Regions from separate parts of the Enterocloster lavalensis genome, predicted to be linked through region 2. Evidence: predicted binding sites of a transcription regulator. Region 2 holds the regulator's gene; each other region holds the start of a gene.
What was found. The regulator Rex, encoded in region 2, represses fermentation and respiration genes when NADH is low (regulators of the CRP and FNR family bind a similar motif). The targets are predictions, from matches to a motif close to ATTGTTAANTANTTAACAAT.
Positions count from the first base shown of each region.

Region 1: a site for Rex is predicted at 3,128-3,147, ahead of fucO (lactaldehyde reductase). Genes of this name have one in related genera too.
Region 3: a site for Rex is predicted at 4,221-4,240, ahead of ACK2JC_RS19735 ((2Fe-2S) ferredoxin domain-containing protein). Genes of this name have one in related genera too.

Region 1 covers NZ_CP176637.1:4,776,102-4,782,242, forward strand. Annotated here, with positions in the region: gene ACK2JC_RS21385 (hypothetical protein) at 1-1,616, shown strand, start outside; gene ACK2JC_RS21390 (TetR/AcrR family transcriptional regulator C-terminal domain-containing protein) at 1,922-2,488, shown strand; gene ACK2JC_RS21395 (helix-turn-helix domain-containing protein) at 2,626-3,018, shown strand; gene fucO (lactaldehyde reductase) at 3,207-4,355, shown strand; gene ACK2JC_RS21405 (amidohydrolase family protein) at 4,850-6,141, opposite strand, start outside.
Region 2 covers NZ_CP176637.1:6,041,663-6,047,803, forward strand. Annotated here, with positions in the region: gene ACK2JC_RS27115 (hypothetical protein) at 1-110, opposite strand, end outside; gene abc-f (ribosomal protection-like ABC-F family protein) at 136-2,145, opposite strand; gene ACK2JC_RS27125 (redox-sensing transcriptional repressor Rex) at 2,352-3,017, shown strand; gene acpS (holo-ACP synthase) at 3,034-3,426, shown strand; gene ACK2JC_RS27135 (NAD(P)H-hydrate dehydratase) at 3,423-5,078, shown strand; gene alr (alanine racemase) at 5,075-6,141, shown strand, end outside.
Region 3 covers NZ_CP176637.1:4,422,864-4,429,004, reverse strand. Annotated here, with positions in the region: gene ACK2JC_RS19750 (4Fe-4S dicluster domain-containing protein) at 1-505, opposite strand, end outside; gene ACK2JC_RS19745 (SpoIIE family protein phosphatase) at 802-1,980, opposite strand; gene ACK2JC_RS19740 ([Fe-Fe] hydrogenase large subunit C-terminal domain-containing protein) at 1,980-3,905, opposite strand; gene ACK2JC_RS19735 ((2Fe-2S) ferredoxin domain-containing protein) at 3,908-4,147, opposite strand; gene ACK2JC_RS19730 (ABC transporter substrate-binding protein) at 4,420-5,562, shown strand; gene ACK2JC_RS19725 (ABC transporter permease) at 5,777-6,141, shown strand, end outside.

The DNA.
Region 1 (6,141 bases), 1.3 Mb from region 2:
GTCTGTCCACGGAACTGCCGGAGATTCAGGAGTTGATGCTCCAGGTGATCGCCCTGGACGCCCAGTTCCAGGCCAACGAGCAGGTTACCCTGACCGGAATGAGCAGCATCCAGCAGGCGCTCTTGGATATCGGGGAAGATTATTACGAGGAGCCTGAGCGCGCAAACGCTTCGGGCGGCGCGGGAAACTCCGGAGCCGGGAATGCGGGGCAGAGCGGAAATGGAAATGAGAGTGGAAGCCAGAATGGCGGAAGCGGAAGCCAGGCGGGCGGAGGCCAGAACGGCGGAAGTGATGAGAGCGGAGGCCAGGCGGGCGGAGGCCAGAATAGTGGAAGCGGAGAGAGCGGAAGCCAGGCGGGCGGGAGCCAGAATAGCGGAAGCGGAGAGAGCGGAAACCAGGCGGGCGGAGGCCAGAATAGCGGAAGCGGAGAGAGCGGAAGCCAGGCGGGCGGAGGCCAGAACGGCGGAAGCGGAGAGAGCGGAAGCCAGGTGGGCGGAGGCCAGAATAGCGGAAGCGGAGAGAGCGGAAGCCAGGCGGGCGGCAATCAGAACAGCGAAAGCGCTGGAACGAATGGTGCGGACGGGAATGGAAATACCGTGGACGGCGGTTCCGGCAGTGGAAGCGGTAATGAAAACGCGGGAGATGCCAATAAGGATAGCGCAGGAGAGAACGGCGGCACCGGCAGCAGCACCGGCAGCGCTGCGGGCAGTGATATATCGAGCGGCAGCGATACCACGGCAAGCGACACCACATCCAATGAAGGAAGCGGTGGTCCCTCCACTTCCGGCGGTACCCTCACCTCCCGGGCAGGCGCGAAAATCAGCGCCGATACCGGATTAATAGCGACCATCACTCCCCACAGCGCGCCTCTCGTGACCGCAGGGGCGGATTATCCCTTAAGTCCCACGGAGGTATTCCAGAGTCTGAACGCGAAAAAGCAGCTCCTGGAACGGCTCTCCAAGCAGAGCGGCGATCTGGTGAGCACTATGAGCGAGATGACGGAAAACACCGGCGACGCGGCGAAATACAGCCGGGAACTGATCGATAACCTGGATTTCCTCATCGAGGATATCACGGCGTTAAACGATTCTCTGGACGTCTATTACCCGGATCTCCAGGACGCTCTGACCGACGCCCAGGAGCTGGTGAACCGGACCACCGAGGCCCTCAACAGCGGAATCAGCACCATGACCATTTTGCAGAACACCCTGAAAAACAGCAGCGACGATTTTGACGCGGCCGCCAGGGAAAGCCTGCGGGGCAGTATGGCGCTTTTGGACAAGAGCCTGGACATTCTGGACAGCACCACGGCCATGCGCAGGGCCGGGCGCACCATGAAGGACACGCTGGACAACGAACTGGACAAATTCGACACTGACAACCGGTTCCTGTTCATGGACCCGGAGGCAGAGAAGGTATCCTTCACTTCGGACCAGAACAAGGCGCCCAAAACCTTGCAGATCATTTTGAGGACCGACGAGATCAGTCTGGACAGCGAAGATAACAAGCCTACGGACGTGGAGACGGAGAAGGAGCATGTCAGCCCCCTGCGCAGGATGTGGAACGTGCTGGTGAAAATGTGGCAGGCCATTGTGTCCATTTTCAAGGAGCGCTGACCACCTAAGGAGGCGGAACGCAGCTGTCCGGGGCCGGGCAGCACGGCTTGCATGACTGGAAAGCGGACCTGATTTGCGGACACGGGAAAACCCACAAACCCACAAAACGGCCTCCTTTCCGGTTGAAATCCAGGTCAAAAACCTTTATAATGAAAATCAGGCGGTAGCGTTCGCGCTCCCGCCTGATTCAGTTATCCCGCAGCTATGCCTGCGGGCTTCTGACCCCGCGGACAGCCGCCGAAGGTCCATCAAGACATGGCAAGGCACAGCGTATCCGCGAGAATAACGAAGGGCGGCGTTGACCAATGGCGGAAATCATGAAGCAGGAAAAAACAAAATACAAGCTGGCGAATTCCATCAAGGAGTGCATGAAAACCGCGCCGGTGGACAAGATCACGGTAAAAAACATTGTGGAGGGCTGCGGCGTCACCCGGCAGACCTTTTACCGGAATTTCCTGGACAAGTACGACCTGATCAACTGGTACTTTGACAAGCTGGTTCTCCAATCCTTTGAGCAGATCGGCATGGGCCACACGGTCGGAGAGAGCCTGACCCAGAAATTTGCATTTATCCTCAATGAAAAGGTGTTCTTCACTGAGGCGTTCCGCTCCGACGACCGGAACTCCTTAAAAGAGCACGACTTCGAGCTGATCCTCCAGTTTTACACGGACCTGATCGCACGCAAGACCAGCCAGCCCCTGGACGGCGAGCTGCATTTCCTGTTGGAAATGTACTGCCAGGGTTCGGTGTACATGACGGTCAAATGGGTCCTTGGGGGCATGAAGGACTCCCCGGAGCAGATGGCCCGGACCTTGGTGGAAGCCATGCCGCCCAAGCTGGCGGAGGTGTTCGGAAGGCTGGAACTTCTCTGAGCCGCGGCGGTTCGCAGGCACCTGCTCTACCTGGCCTAAACGAATGGTAGAGCGGACTAAACTGAGGGTCGGTTGAGTCTTTACAGGGAGAATATTACAATGCAATTATCAAACAAAATTGACGGGGGTAAAAGGCGATGAAGAAAACACTCGGTGTGATAATTGCGGAGCACAGAAAAGAAAAGGGCATGACGCAGCTGGAACTAGCTGAAAAAATGGGAGTGACGGACAAGGCTGTCTCTAAATGGGAACGGGACCTGTCCTGTCCGGACATTCATTCACTGCCCAATTTGGCGGCAATCCTCGGTATTTCCGTCGATGATCTTATGCAGATAAAAAAAGAAGTTCCTGTTTCCTCAAAAAAGCCAAAGGAAGTGATGGATATTCTTTTTAAGGCGGTTGCTCTGGCAATGGGGATCGCCGTAATCGTCCTATCGGTTCTGGACGCGTTACCCGTGGAAAGCGGAATCACGTTGCTGGGAATCGGAATGACCTGCATCGGTATTTCCCTGCTCAACAATAAAGAGTAAGGTACCATGGGAATGTTGGACAAAATATCTAATTAAAATTAGCAATATGCACAAAGATTAAAGGAAAGTGACAGACCGGCAAGTTTGTCACTTTCTTTTTAAATTTGGCGTTGTTATAATATTAACAATGGAAAACACAAAGGCACCGGCAAAGCCGGAAGCATTTTCAAGAAAAGGAGAAGATAACAATGGCAAACAGAATCGTACTGAATGAGACTTCCTACCACGGCGCAGGCGCCATCGCGGAGATCGCGGGAGTGGCGAAGAGCAGAGGCTTTAAGAAGGCTTTTGTCTGCTCCGATCCCGACCTGATCAAGTTCAATGTGACTGGCAAGGTGACCAGCGTATTGGAGGACGCGGGACTGGATTATGAGATCTATTCCGACATCAAGCCCAACCCCACCATCGAGAATGTGCAGACCGGCGTGGCAGCCTTCAAGGCTTCCGGCGCGGACTACATCATCGCCATCGGCGGCGGCTCCTCCATGGACACCGCTAAGGCGATCGGCATCATCATCACCAATCCCGAGTTCGAGGATGTGAGAAGCTTAGAGGGCGTGGCCCCCACCAAGAATCCCTGTGTGCCGATCATCGCCGTTCCCACCACCGCCGGAACCGCCGCCGAGGTTACCATCAATTACGTGATTACCGACGTTGAGAAGAAGCGCAAATTCGTGTGTGTGGACCCCCACGATATCCCGGTAGTGGCTGTGATTGACCCGGAGATGATGGCCTCCATGCCCAAGGGGCTGACCGCTTCCACCGGTATGGACGCTCTGACCCACGCCATCGAGGGCTACACCACCAAGGGCGCCTGGGAAATGACCGATATGTTCAACTTAAAGGCCATCGAGGTGATCGCCAGAAGCCTGCGCGGCGCTGTGGACAACACCCCTGAGGGACGCGAGGGTATGGCTCTGGGCCAGTACCTGACCGGCATGGGTTTCTCCAACTGCGGACTGGGCATCGTGCACTCCATGGCCCACGCTCTGGGCGCTGTGTATGACACCCCCCACGGCGTTGCCAACGCCATTCTGCTGCCCACCGTGATGGAGTATAACGCTCCCTGCACCGGAACCAAGTACAAAGATATCGCCATTGCCATGGGCGTTGAGGGCGTGGAGAACATGAGCCAGGACGAGTACCGTAAGGCCGCTGTGGAGGCTGTGAAGAAGCTGTCCCAGGATGTGGGTATCCCCGCCGACTTAAAGGCCATCGTGAAGCCCGAGGATGTGGATTTCCTGACCCAGTCCGCCATGGACGACGCCTGCAAGCCCGGCAACCCCAAGGATCCCAGCTTTGAGGATATCAAGAATCTGTACCTGTCCCTGATGTAATCAGAATTGAATCAACCGGAAAACAGGACCTGGAGAGGGCGCCGCGAAGCCATGAAGCGGCGCCCTCTCCGGGTCCTGTTTTTCGGTTGTGGCCCAAACCAGCAGACCACAAAAAAATGACAGTGATCATCATTGCATACCCCCCATCCCTGTGATAAACTATTCTTGTATAATTGAACAGAAGTCAGAGGATAGTCTGGTGGTTTCCTTCGGAAATAAACGAAGGAGGATATGTAACATGAATACACTTGAAGTGTTGACATTGGTGCTGGTGATTTTCGCAGCACTTACTTACATAGATAACCATCAAAATAGAAAATAGCTATCCTCTACCTGCAATAGAGGATAGCTGGTAACTATAAATTACTTCAGTATCCGAAGCGCAATCATCGGACTACCCAATGTCCTTTGATTACTTCTAAGTAAATTATACATGGGGTACTTGAATTTTTCAAGTACCCTTTTAAATTTGTTTGTGTCAAATCATTTCCCGGTTACCGCTTCAGTTTCCGCCTCAAAAGCCTCCCCGAATTCCTCTTCCCCTTAAACTCCCCATTCTCCACCAGAATCTCTCCCCTGCGGACCGTGCACACCGGCCAGCCGCGGGAAACGAAGCCCTCGTAGAGATTGTAGTCCAGTTCCTCGGGATAGTGCAGGTTCTCCCGCACCAGCGGAACGTTCTTTTCCGGGTCCACCACGATGAGATCGGCGTCGCTGCCCACAGCCAGGCAACCCTTCTGGGGGTAGCAGCCAAAGACCTTGGCGGGATTGGTGCTGCCGACTTCCACCAGTTTGTTCAGGGAAATGTCGCCGTTGTTCACGCCAATCATCAACAGCCCGAACCGCTCCTCCAGGCCTGGGATTCCGTTGACCGGGGTGGTGAAATATGGAATCTTCTCACCGGTATCCCCATTTACTTCCAGATCCTTTTCCTTTACCGTCCGGGAGAACACCTCGTTGTCGGAGGTCACCAGGCTTAAAGTGCCGTCCTTGATTCCCTCCCACATAGCCCTCCGGTCCTCCTCGCTTCGCAGCGGCGGGCTCATCAGGTAATTGATTCCGTCAACCCCTTTATTTTTCGCATCCGTCAGCGTCAGATAGTGTCCGCAGGTCTCAGCCTGCACCCGGACGCCCCGCTTTTTGGCCTCACGGACCAGGTTGACCGACTCTTTTGCAGACAAATGGTAAAAATACACCGGCGCGTCCAGCAGCCCGGCAAAGGTGAGAATGCGGTTTACCGCCTCCGCCTCGCAGGCATTTGGCTTGGCCTGGTTAAAATACTCCCAGTCCGTTTTACCCTCGCTCAACAGCTTTTGGGTCATGAATTGTGCGATATCGTTGCTCTCGGCGTGGAATCCGCACAGCGCGCCTTCCTCCTTCGCCACCTCCATGATCCTAAGAATATCGGCGTCCTGGATCATCACGCCCGGATAGATGGTGAACATCTTGAAGGTGGGAACGCCTTTCTCCACCAGCGTTTTCACCGTATTTCTCAGGTCGTCCGGATCGTCCCCGGCCGTGATAAACTTGGCGTGCACGCTGTAGTCCAGGGCGCCCTCGGCCATTTCATCGAGCCGTTCCTCCACCGCCTTCAGCACAGGCGTGTCCTTTGTGGTGGTGCTGAAGTCCATAAAGGAGGTCACGCCGCCGAAAGCCGCGCATTTGCTGGCAGTGTAGAAATCCAGCATGTCGATGGTGTTGCTGAAGGGGGCCTTCACATGCATGTGGGGCTCGATCAGACCGGGCATCACATACTTCCCCTCGGCATCAATCACCCGGGTATGTT
Region 2 (6,141 bases):
GCCATGAGGTAGTTGGCCGGCGCGCCAGTGACGGCCAGCACCAAAATGGCGATGGACAGGGCGATAAAGAGCAGGGCGGCGATCAGAGCCGCCAATCGTTTTAACTTCATTTGGTTCTCCTTTCAGCGGGCCGGATCAGACCTCCTCGGCCAGCTCCTCCCAGCGGGCATAGAGCTCTTCCAGGCGGGCGGCGCCCTCCTCCTTCTCCTTGTTCAGCTCCATCAGCCGGGTCACGTCGGTGTAGACCTCCTCCAGAGCCAGGAGGCCGTCGATCTCGGCGTCCCGGGTTTCCAGGCGGTGGATCTCGTCCTCGGTCTTTTTGAGATCGTTCTGGAGCTTGCGGATCCTGGCCTGCTCTTCCTTCTGGGCCTTCCATTCCAGTTTACCCGCGGGAGCGGCGCTTGATTCCTTCTCGGACAAAGCCGGACCCGCCTCAGGGGCGAAGATGGCGGCCGCCGCCTTGCCGCCCGGGATCAGGACAGAGCTGGGGGCGGATCCGGGAAGGACAGTGGCCAGGCGCTGGAAGTGAGCGGCCTCCACATCCTCCTTTTTCTCCAGATAATAGTCATAGTTGCCAATATAGTTCACAAAGCTGCGCCCGGTCAGATCCAGAATCCGGGTGGCGGTGCGGTTGATGAAATAGCGGTCGTGGGACACGTACAGCACGGTGCCGGTGTAGCGGTTTAAGGCGCTCTCCAGAATCTCCTTGGAGGTGATATCCAGATGGTTGGTGGGCTCGTCCAGGAGCAGGAAGTTGGCGTCCGAGAGCATGAGCTTGGCTAAGGATACCCGTCCCCGCTCGCCGCCGCTCAAATCCCGGATCAGCTTGAACACATCGTCCCCGGTGAACAGAAAAGAGGCCAGGGTGTTACGGATCTGGGTGTTGTTCATGGTGGGGTAGGTGTCCTGAATCTCGTCGAACAGGGTCTTTTCCATGTGCAGCACCTGGTGCTCCTGGTCGTAGTAGCCGATGTGCACCTTGGAGCCCAAACGGATCTCGCCGGTATCCGCGGGGAGCATCCGGTTGATGATCTTTAACAGGGTGGTCTTGCCCGTGCCGTTGTTGCCGATGATGGCGATGCGCTCGCCGCGCTTGACCTCAAAATCCACGTGCTCGAACAGGAGCTGGGAACCGAAGGATTTTCTTAGGTCCTTGACAGTCAGCACGTCGTTGCCGCTGACCACGTCCGGCTCCAGGCGGATGTCCATGGAGTCGTTGACCTCCACCGGCTTGTCGATGCGCTCGATTTTCTCCAGCATCTTCTCGCGGCTCTCCGCCCGGCGGATGGATTTCTCACGGTTGAAGGATTTGAGCTTGGTGATCACAGCCTCCTGGTGCCGGATTTCCTGCTGCTGGTTTAAGTAAGCGCGGATCTGGGCGTCCCGGAGCATGGCTTTCTTGTCGGAGTAGGCGGAGTAGTTGCCCAAAAACACGGTGCCAACGCCGTTGTCCAGCTCCACGATCTTGGTCACCACCCGGTCCAGAAAATAGCGGTCGTGGGCTACGATCAGCACGGCTCCGGTGTAGCTCTTTAAGTAGGTCTCCAGCCAGGCGATGGACTCCATGTCCAGGTGGTTGGTGGGCTCGTCCAAGAGCAGGATGTCGGGCTTTGTCAGCAGCAGCTTTCCCAGGGATACCCGGGTTTTCTGGCCGCCGGACAGGGCGGTGATGGGCTTGGCAAACTCGTCCTCCTCAAAGCCCAGGCCCTTTAAGACGCCTGTGATCTCACTGCGGCAGGCGTAGCCGTTGGCCATCTCAAACTCGTGGTTTAAGCGGCCGTACTGGGCCAGCTTGGCCTCCAGCTCGTCACCGGAGGCGGATTTCATCTCCAGCTCCAGGCGGCGCAGCTGTTCCTCCATCTCCAGGATGGGGCGCTTTACCTCCAGCAGTGCGTCGTAGATGGTTTCGGCGCCCTCCAGGTCCTGGTGCTGGGCCAGATAACCGATGGTGGAGCCCTTGGAAACGGTGACGCTGCCCTCGTCGGGCGCAAGCTCGCCGATCATAATTTTGAGCAGGGTGGACTTGCCGGCGCCGTTTATGCCGACCACGGCCGCTTTTTCATGTTCCTCTATATGAAAGGATATGTGTTTTAAAATATCGTTGTCCCCGAAGGATTTGGTTATGTTGCTGCACGACAAAATCATGGTGTTTCTCCTTTACAAAGCCCCGGATCAGATTGGGGTTGGGGGCTTTTTGCGGCTCCTTGGCCTATTCAAGTATAATATAGGGTCATATTTTTTTCAAGAACATCATGAAACGTGTTTGACATTTTTTTGACACGTGCGTATAATAGAACTATTAAAATCTTACAACGGATGACTATATTTTTTCAGGGAAGGTGACAAGATAAATGGAACGGAAAGAAATCTCCAAGGCAGTGATCGGAAGGCTGCCGCGCTACTACCGATATTTGGGGGAACTGATCGAAGAGGGCGTGGAGCGGATTTCTTCAAATGAGCTGAGTGCCAGGATGAAGGTGACCGCATCGCAGATCCGTCAGGACCTGAACAATTTCGGAGGATTCGGCCAGCAGGGATACGGATACAACGTGAAATATCTGTACTCGGAGATCTCAAAGATCCTGGGAATCGACCAGCAGCACAACGTGATTATTATCGGAGCCGGAAATCTGGGACAGGCGATCGCCAACTACACCAATTTCGAGCGCCGCGGTTTTGTGATCAAAGGAATGTTCGACATCAACCCCAAGCTGATCGGCCTGGTGATCCGTGGAATCGAGATCCGTTCCGTGGACGATCTGGAGACATTCATCAAGGACAACGAGATTCAGATTGCAGCCCTGACCATCCCCAAGACAAAGGCTCCTGAGATCGCGGACCGTCTGGTGAATGCGGGAATCAAGGCGATCTGGAATTTCGCCCACACCGACCTGGTGGTGCCCGACGACGTGGTGGTGGAGAACGTGCATCTGTCCGAGAGTCTGATGCGCCTGTCCTACCGCGTGTGCAGCATGCAGGACCAGGGCGACGGCAAGGGTGAAAAATCATCCAAGTGACGGGGTGCCGTGAGCTATGATACTGGGTGTTGGAACGGATTTAGTGGAAATTGACCGCGTCCGGAAGGCCTGTGAGCGGGATTCTTTTGTGGTGCGCACATTTACGGAACTGGAACGCCGGCAGGCGGGGGATAAAATCTCCCGCTTTGCCGGCAGTTTTGCTGTCAAGGAGGCTGTGGCCAAGGCGCTTGGCACGGGCTTTCGCGCGTTTATGCCCATCGATATCGAGGTGGCGCGGGATGAGCTTGGGAAGCCTTATGTGAATCTGTACCGGGGTGCCAGAGCGCTGGCCCATGAGCTGGGCGTGGAGCGCATCGAGGTCTCCATCAGCAATACGGCGGAGCACGCCATGGCCTTCGCAGTGGCGGAGGGCGCGCTCCGGACAGGTGAAAAGGAGGTTGGCGGATGAGAACATTGGTGACCGGAAAACAGATGAAGGCTGTGGACGCCCACGCTATCACAACCATCGGCATACCGTCCATGGTGCTCATGGAGCGGGCGGCCTTTGCGGTGGCGCGGGAGGTCAAAGGGATTTTGAAGGAGGAGGCAGGCCGTCTGGCCCCTGGCGCCTCGGTCTGGTCCGTCTGCGGCACCGGGAACAACGGGGCCGACGGCATCGCCGCGGCGCGGATGTTGTTTTTGGAGGGCGTGAGCGCCGGTGTGGTGCTCATTGGCCAGCCGGAGAAGGGGACGGAGGAATTTCTCCAACAGCTGAAAATCGCCCGGAATCTGGGGATGGAGATTCTCTCCCGGGAACAGTGGGAGGAGCTTTGCAGCCAGGGCGGGATGCAGTGCCGGGTTTTGATCGACGCTATCTTTGGCGTGGGTTTAAGCCGTCAGGTGCAGGGCGCGTACGCGGAGTGCATCCGGCGGATCAACGGCCTGCGCCAGGAGGGTGCCGTGGAATGCGTGGCGGCGGTGGATATCCCCTCGGGTGTCCACTCCGACACGGGGCAGGTGATGGGGGAAGCGGTGAGCGCAGATTTGACCGTGACCTTCGGCTGGGAGAAGCGGGGCACGGTGCTTTATCCAGGGCGCAGCCTGGCCGGCCGGGTGGTGGTGGAGAACATCGGATTTCCGCCCCTGGATTCCCTGAAGCCGGAGGTACGGGACGGGGAGGACGAGGAGGAAATTCCATACGCCTGCACCTACGGTCCCGGGGATTTGGAGCGTATTCCTGAGCGCGCGGCCTACTCCAACAAGGGAACCTTTGGCAAGGTGCTGATCGTTGCGGGCTCGGAAAATATGTGCGGCGCAGCCTATCTGAGCGCTCTGGCCGCCTACCGCACCGGCGCGGGGCTGGTGAAGCTTCTGACTGTGGAGGAGAACCGGCTGATCCTCCAGTCCAGGCTGCCCGAGGCCATTTTAGTGACCTACACCGCGGGACAGCTGATGGAGGGGCGGGAGGAGTTCCGCAAGCTGATCGACGAGCAGTGCCGGTGGGCCGATGTGGTGGTGCTGGGGCCCGGCCTGGGCTGCGGCGCTTACGTGGAGTACCTGGTGGAGGATATTCTCACCATGGCCTGCTCTCCGGTGGTGGTGGACGCGGACGGCCTCAACACCATCGCGGCCCATCCCTACCTGACCTCCTACTACACGGAAAACATTATCATTACCCCGCACCTTGGGGAGATGGCCCGGCTGACCGGGCAGAGCATCCCGCAGATCCGGGAGAATCTGGTGGAGACGGCCGCCGAGTACGCGGCCCACTACGGACTCACCTGCGTGCTCAAGGATGCGGCCACGGTGGTCGCTTCCCGGGAGGGCGGCATCTATATGAACACTAGCGGCACCAGCGCCATGGCCAAGGCCGGTTCCGGCGACGTGCTCACCGGGATTATCGCGGGCCTTCTGGGCCTGGGCATGGATGAGACGGAGAGCGCCAGGCTGGGCGTTTATATCCACGGCCGGGCGGGCGAGCTGGCGGCGAAGAAAACCGGCTGCCACGGCATGCTGGCCTCGGACCTGGCGGAGGCCATCGGCAGCGCCATGGACGGCAAAAAGGCCGGGAATGCGGCGGAGTCCGTTTGGCAGAGCAGGGATTCGGAGGAAAAAAGATGAGACCATATAACAGAGTGTACGCCACCGTGAATCTGGATGCGGTGGCTGACAATATGAAGGAGATGGCGGGCAATCTGCCCTCCGGCACCGGGATGATCGGCGTGGTGAAGGCAGACGGCTACGGCCACGGCGCCGTCCCGGTGGCGATGGCCGTGGACCCATACGTCAGGGGCTTCGCCGTTGCCACGGTGGAGGAGGGGGTGATCCTGCGGCGCCATGGAGTCGGGAAAATGATCCTGGTCCTGGGGGTCACCCATCCGGACCAATACGGGGAGCTGATCCGTTATCAGATCCGCCCCACAGTGTTCACGCTCCGGCAGGCGGAGCGCCTCTCTGAGCTGGCTTGCCGGGAGGGCGTGCGGGCTAAGCTCCATCTGGCGGTGGACACGGGCATGAGCCGCATCGGCATGGAGCCGGACGAAGCTTCGGCGGACATGGTGTTGTCCATGAGCCGCCTGCCCGGGATCGAGATCGAAGGCATGTTCACCCATTTTGCCAGGGCCGATGAGTGGGATAAGGAATCCGCCCGGGCCCAGCTGGCGGCATACCTGAACTTCTCGGAGATGTTAAAGCGCCGGGGGATCGAAATTCCGCTTAAGCACTGCAGCAACAGCGCGGGTATCGTGGAGGGGCTGCCCTCCAACAGCCTGGATCTGGTGCGCGCGGGGATTTCCATCTATGGGCTATATCCCTCGGACGAGGTGGACCGGGAGACCGTCCATCTGACCCCGGCCATGGAGCTTAAGAGCCGTATCTCCTACATAAAGACCATCCGTCCGGGCACGCCGGTGAGCTACGGGGGCACCTTTGTGGCCGGCCGCCCCACGCGCATCGCCACCATTCCCGTGGGTTATGGGGACGGATATCCCCGCAGCCTTTCGTCCCGGGGAAGCGTGCTCATACGCGGACGGCGGGCGCCGATCCTGGGGCGGGTCTGCATGGACCAGTTCATGGTGGATGTGACGGACATCCCGGAGGCGGAGGAAGAGGATGAGGTGACGCTGATCGGCCGGGACAGCGGGGAACAGATTTCCGTGGAGGAGCTGGCCCGTCTCGGGGGAGG
Region 3 (6,141 bases), 1.6 Mb from region 2:
TGCCGTACTCGTCGTAGGTGATGGCGTCCACCGGGCAGCTCTTCTTGCAGGGGCGCTCCAGATGGGCGATGGCGTTGTAGGGACAGGCCTGGGAACATTTTCCGCAGGACTTGCACTTGGCCGGATCGATGTAAGCGCGGTCGCGGCCCATGCTGATTGCGCCGAAATTACAGGAATTCTGGCAGGCCTTACCCATGCACTTCTGGCAGTTGTCCGTCACCACATAGGCGGCGATGGGACACTCCTCGCAGGCCGCGTTGATGACCTGAACCACGTTGGAGGAGTTTTTGCCCTTGGGGCATTTTCCCTCCGCCAGGCGCACTCTCTGCCGGATGATCTCACGCTCTTTATAAATACAGCAGCGGTAAGTCGCCTGGGGCCCCGGGATAATCTCATAGGGAATGTCGTGGGTCTTTTCCTCCAGCTTTCCCTCCCAGGACGCCTTGGCCACCGCATACAGGACCTCATGCTTCAATCGCAGAATTGTCGCATCATTGGTTACCATTTCTCTTTTCCTCCTCTATCAATCTACCCTCTTATGTATCTGTTCAGTACCTTCACAGATACGGGCAAAAATCCATTTAAAATCGACTTCGTCGATGGGATTTTTGCCTGCAAGCTCAGATTTTCGTACGGTCAGCGCAGCAAGTGCGCAGACCTACTGAATAGTTGCCCTCTTATCAACAATAGAAATCTACTATATACATAAGAAAAAAGCAAGTCCTAAAAACGGTACAAAGGCGCTTTTTGTGAAAAATTAGTCAACTTTGTATATTTTTTAACTATAGTGTAAGAAAGCCGTTAATAATACGTGATTGTGACGGTTTTTCCCATCTCCTCGATTACGTGTTTCAGCTGTTCCACCAGGTTCTGGCGGATTCCCAGGTCAAAAGGCAGTCCGGGGTTCTGGTAAGCGCTGTTGATGGCCTTTCCAACGAACAGATGAACCTCGGTACAGTCCTCGATCAGCACCTTTGCCACCATGGAACCGCCGTTTGGTTTGTCCAGCTCCTCGAAAAATTCCTCGGACACCGTCTCATTTTTCACATAGCGGCGCAGAAGCTGCAGCACCCGGTTCAGAGTCAGCACGCCCTCGGTCACCAGGTCCACCCCGTCCATATAAGCGATGGGCGGAATCTCCGGGTCCACGTAATCCAGGGACACGTCCAGGCGTTTGTTCAGCACCCGGGAAACGATGGTGGCGCTGGTTCCGCCGCAGACGATGGTGCGCGCGCCCGCATCCGCCATAAACTCGTGGACCATGCGCACGTCGTCCTCGGGGTTTCTGGCCGGGCCGGTCATCAGATGCACCGGCTTGCTGTCGATGATGCGCATGCAGGCCACGGTGGTGTCGTCGCCGGGGCGGAACTGATACAACTCGTCGCAGGCCCGGCTGATGGACGTGGCAAGGCGCATGGCCGACACGGTCAGGGCGTACTGGCGCACTGCGTAGTCCGCGATGTCCTGCCACAGCCAGCCGAAGTTTAACAGTTCGCCCACTCCGGCGTGGATGGTACCGTCGCTCATCAGGATCAGGGCGTCGCCCTTCTGCACCTTGAAGCGGTACTCATTGATCTTCTTGCCCTGAATCTCCCGCACATTCTGGGGAATCTCCATCAGCTTCCCGTCCCGGACGAAAATACAGCCCGGGTTGTCGTACTCCACCAGATAGGCGTCGCCGTTGTGGTACACCTGCAAAATGCTGAAGGTGGAGTAAGCCACCTGCCGCACCTGGCAGATGGGCAGCGTCTCGCTGATGGTATCCACGCACTCCTCCAGGGTGGCCCCGTTTAAGAACATGGTGCCCAGAATCTTGGAGGTCAGGGTGGAGAGGATGTTGGCCTTCACGCCGCTGCCCATGCCGTCCGCCAGAATCATGATGTTGGAGTCCTCGGTCTGCAAGAGCTCCACCTTGTCCCCGCACAGGATCTCAGTGTATTTGTTCAGGCTCTTATATGCAACATCTACCGTAATTCCCATCATTTACCTCCGTTGCGGCCAGGCCCCGCGCCCAGACGGACGTAGCTGGTTTTGGCCGGATTCGCGGTTCCCAGATGGACATAGCCGGTGGTTTTCTCCTCCTTCGGCGTCATCACGCCCTTTAAGGGCTTAGCGCCGCTGCCCAGATGGGCGTTTGCGGCCACCTGCGGCGACTCGTCCTCGCCGCCCACATAGATGGCGTCTCCGCTCTCCTCCAGCAGGGAATGGCACAGCTTGGTCAGCGTGGTCTTGGTCTCGGCCGTAGTCTCGCCCAAAAGCCCGGCGATCTCCTGGGCCACCATCATCTGCTTGTGGATAACCTTCTGGGCCAGGTCGATGGTCTCCAGTTTGCGCTCGTAATCCTCCCTGGCCTGCGCCTCCTCCTTGGTGATATCAATAAAGGTGGCCAGCACGGCATTTTCCTTCTCAATGTAAACGATGTTCTGGAGGGTGGAGAGCTTGTATTCCGGATAATTCACCCGCTTGCCGTGGATGTTCTGGTGGGTGTCGAATACCCACTGGAAATCCACCGGGTCGATAAATTCGTAGAGGTACATCTGCAGGGCCTCAGTGCGGGTCTTGCCGAAGTATTTCTCGCCAACGTTGGAGTATTCCTTGATCTTCATCTCCTCGTCCACGATCAGCACGATGTTGGGCGAAGTCTCCATCACCAGATTGGCCATGGACTCGGCCTTCTCGTGCATGAAGGGGATGCACATGCTGACCTCGGCCTTATGCTGGTACACGGCGATGGCCTTCTCCCGGCAGGTGGGGTATCCGCAGGCGCCGCAGTTGAGTTCGTCCTCGGGGCGTACCTTGTTGGTCATGCGCAGAATGGCGCGGATCTCCTCCTCGGAGGGCTGGGGATCCCTGGGGGAATGGTCCTCAAAGCGCTTGGCAAAGCTGACCTTCTCCCACACCGGCTCCATGGTCCGGGCCTCCACCGGTTCCCGGGCGATGGTCTCCTCCATATCCAGCTTAACCTTGAAGCGGGAAATGGTCTCGTCGTTCACCGTGGGCCCCTTGATGCAGCCGCCGGAACACATATTCATCTCAATAAAACATCCCTTGATCTCGCCCCTGGCCATGCTCTTGCACAGATCGATGCAGTTCTGCACGCCGTGGACGTAAAACTTGCGGTAATTGTCCGCCTGCTCCTCCGTGGCCAGCACTGAATTCACCACGCCGTTGGTCACCGGGTACAGACGGTTCACCTTGGGATCAAAGCAGGTGAAGGGTTTGTCCTCGCAGTCGGAGATCTCGATCTCTTCCTCCTCCAGCCACTGGTTGATGTCGTTGAAATTCAGGACCGCGTCGATGCAGGACTCGTGGCGCGGGTCCTGGGCCTCCTTCTTCTTGGCGATGCAGGGGCCTAAGAACACGACCTTCACCTGGCTCCCAAGTTCCTCCTTGAGCAGCAGCCCGTGGGCGATCATGGGGGAAACCACCGGCGCTAGATACGGAACCAGCTGCGGATAATAGATCTCGATCAGGTCGTTGACGCTGGGACAGCAGGTGGTGATAATATTCTCCATCTGATGTTCCGCCAGCAGCTTCGCGTACTCCGCGGTCACAAAGGCCGCTCCCTCGGAGGTCTCGCGCACGTCCTCAAAGCCCAGGCGCATGAGCGCGGCCCGGACCTGGCCGATGGTCTTGTATTTCAGCAAACCCATGAAGGAGGGGGCGATGGACACCACCACCCGCTCCCCCGCGGCTATGTATCCCTTAACCTTGTTCAAATCGCTGTTGAGCGTCTTGGCCGACTGGGGACAAATCCGCAGGCAGTGCCCGCAGAGAATGCATTTGTCCGGCATGATCACGGCGCGCTCGTCCTTGACCTGGATGGCCTTGACCTCACAGTAGCGGACGCACTTGTAACAGTGCTTGCACTTAGTGGCTTTAAAATCGATGATTCCCATAATCATGGTCAGACTCTCCCTAAGATTTCGTTGTTAAAGAACTCCTCCGTATCCTCCGGTTTCAGTGAAAACAGCTGGTCCTCCACCGTGACGCAGACGCCGTGGTCACAGTTGCCGCTGCAGAACGAACCGTTCAAATCCACCTTGCCGGACAGGCCGTTCTGCGCCACCAGCTGCTGTAATTTCTCGATAATCTCTCTGGAGCCCTTTAAATGACAGGCGCTGCCGATACAAATTGTAACTTTCATCCCTAATTTCCTCCGCTTTTTGATCGTTAGTCTGCTTTCTGGGGTGACCCCAAATATGCTTCTATTATCGCACATTGTGAACTTTATATCAACAGAAAATCCGCCCGGCACGGGAATTTATTTGTAATGAACGGCATTCTGTGCTATAGTAAAGCTATTCGTTCTCACCCCGAAGCACGGCTGACGGAGAAGGCGAGGCTTACTACCGCACTCCCTTACGTTCTGCGCCCTTTTTTCAGGATGAGGATATGGAAGGAAAGGAGAACGTAATTATGAAAAAATCTGTATCTGCCGTTATTGCCGCCCTGATGGCCGCCTCCGCTATTCTGGCGGGCTGCGGCTCCGGGAACACCGGCGCCACCGTTGCCGAAACCGCTGCCGAGACCACCGCCGGGGCTGCGGCCGGAACCTCCGCCTCTGAAACCTCCGCCGCCGAAACCCAGCCGGAGACCACTTCCCCCGGGACCGAAGCGGAGAAAGTGCCCGCCACCCTGACCGGCGACACCGGAGACAACTGCCAGGCCGGAGTCCGGGTCGGCTCCCTGAAGGGCCCCACCTCCATGGGACTGGTGTATCTGATGGACAAGGCCCAGAAGGGCGAAACGGAAAATCACTATGAATTTACCATGACCGGCGCGGCGGACGAGCTGGTTGGCAAGATCGCAAGCGGCGACCTGGACATCGCCCTGATTCCCGCCAACGTGGCCAGCGTGCTCTACACCAAGACCCAGAAAAATGTCACGGTTCTGGACATCAACACCCTGGGCGTGCTCTACGTGGTGGCCTCCGACGACTCCATCACCTCCGTTGCGGATCTGAAGGGCAAGACCGTGTACATGACCGGAAAGGGCACCACCCCGGAGTATGTGATGAATTATCTGCTGAAGGAGAACGGCCTGGCCGCAGGGGATGTGGACCTGCAGTTCAAGTCCGAGGCCACGGAGGTCGCCTCCCTGCTGAAGGAGAATCCCGACGCCATCGGCGTTTTGCCCCAGCCCTTCGCCACCGCAGCCTGCATCCAGAACGAGGCTTTAAAACCGGTGGTGGATCTCACCGAGGCCTGGAACGCCCTGAATCAGGACAGCGGCAGCATGCTGGTCACAGGCGTCACCATTGTGCGCAGCGATTTCCTGCGTGAGAACCGTGCCCCCATCCAGATGTTCCTGGAGGACCACAAGGAATCCGCCCAGTACGCCGTGGACCACGTGGACGAGACCGCCGAGCTGGTGGCCGCCGCCGGAATCGTGGAAAAAGCCCCCATCGCCAAAAAGGCCCTGCCCTACTGCAACATCGTGTGCATGACCGGCCAGGAGATGAAGGACGCTCTGAGCGGGTACTTGAACGTGCTGTATGAGCAGGACGCAAAATCCGTGGGCGGACAGCTGCCGGGGGATGAGTTCTACTATATGCCATAGGCCGGAACATAAAAAAGGCCGCAGCGGCTTCTTCTGAGCGCAGCGGCCTTTTTCGTTGGATGCAATGGGCTGCTGGCGCAGCCGGCGGGCGATTGTTGGATGCAATGGGCTGCTGGCGCAGCCAGCGGGCGATTGTTGGATGCAATGGGCCGCTGGCGCAGCCGGCACTGAAACGGCCAAGCCCCTGGTCTGACACAAAAAAGGAGGACAAGACATGCTGAATCGAACTGAAGGAGGGCCGAAGGCAAAGACCTGGCTTCGCAGGGCCGCCGTGTGGCTCCTCTGGATCGCGCTGTGGCAGGCCATCGCCGCCATGGTCCACAATCCGATCATATTTGTGGGACCCTTTGAGATGCTGCGCTCCCTGAGGGATCAGCTTTTTGACGCCGCATTCTGGCAGACCATCGGCCACTCCTTCGGCAAGATCAGCCTGGGCTTTCTGGGCGCTTTCGCCACCGGCCTGGCGTTGGGCAGCCTGGCTTACCGTTTTCCATTCCTTGGCGAGCTGCTGGAGCCCTTCATGTCCCTGATCCGCTCCATCCCCGTGGCCTCCTTCGTGATTCTGGCCCTGATCTGGAT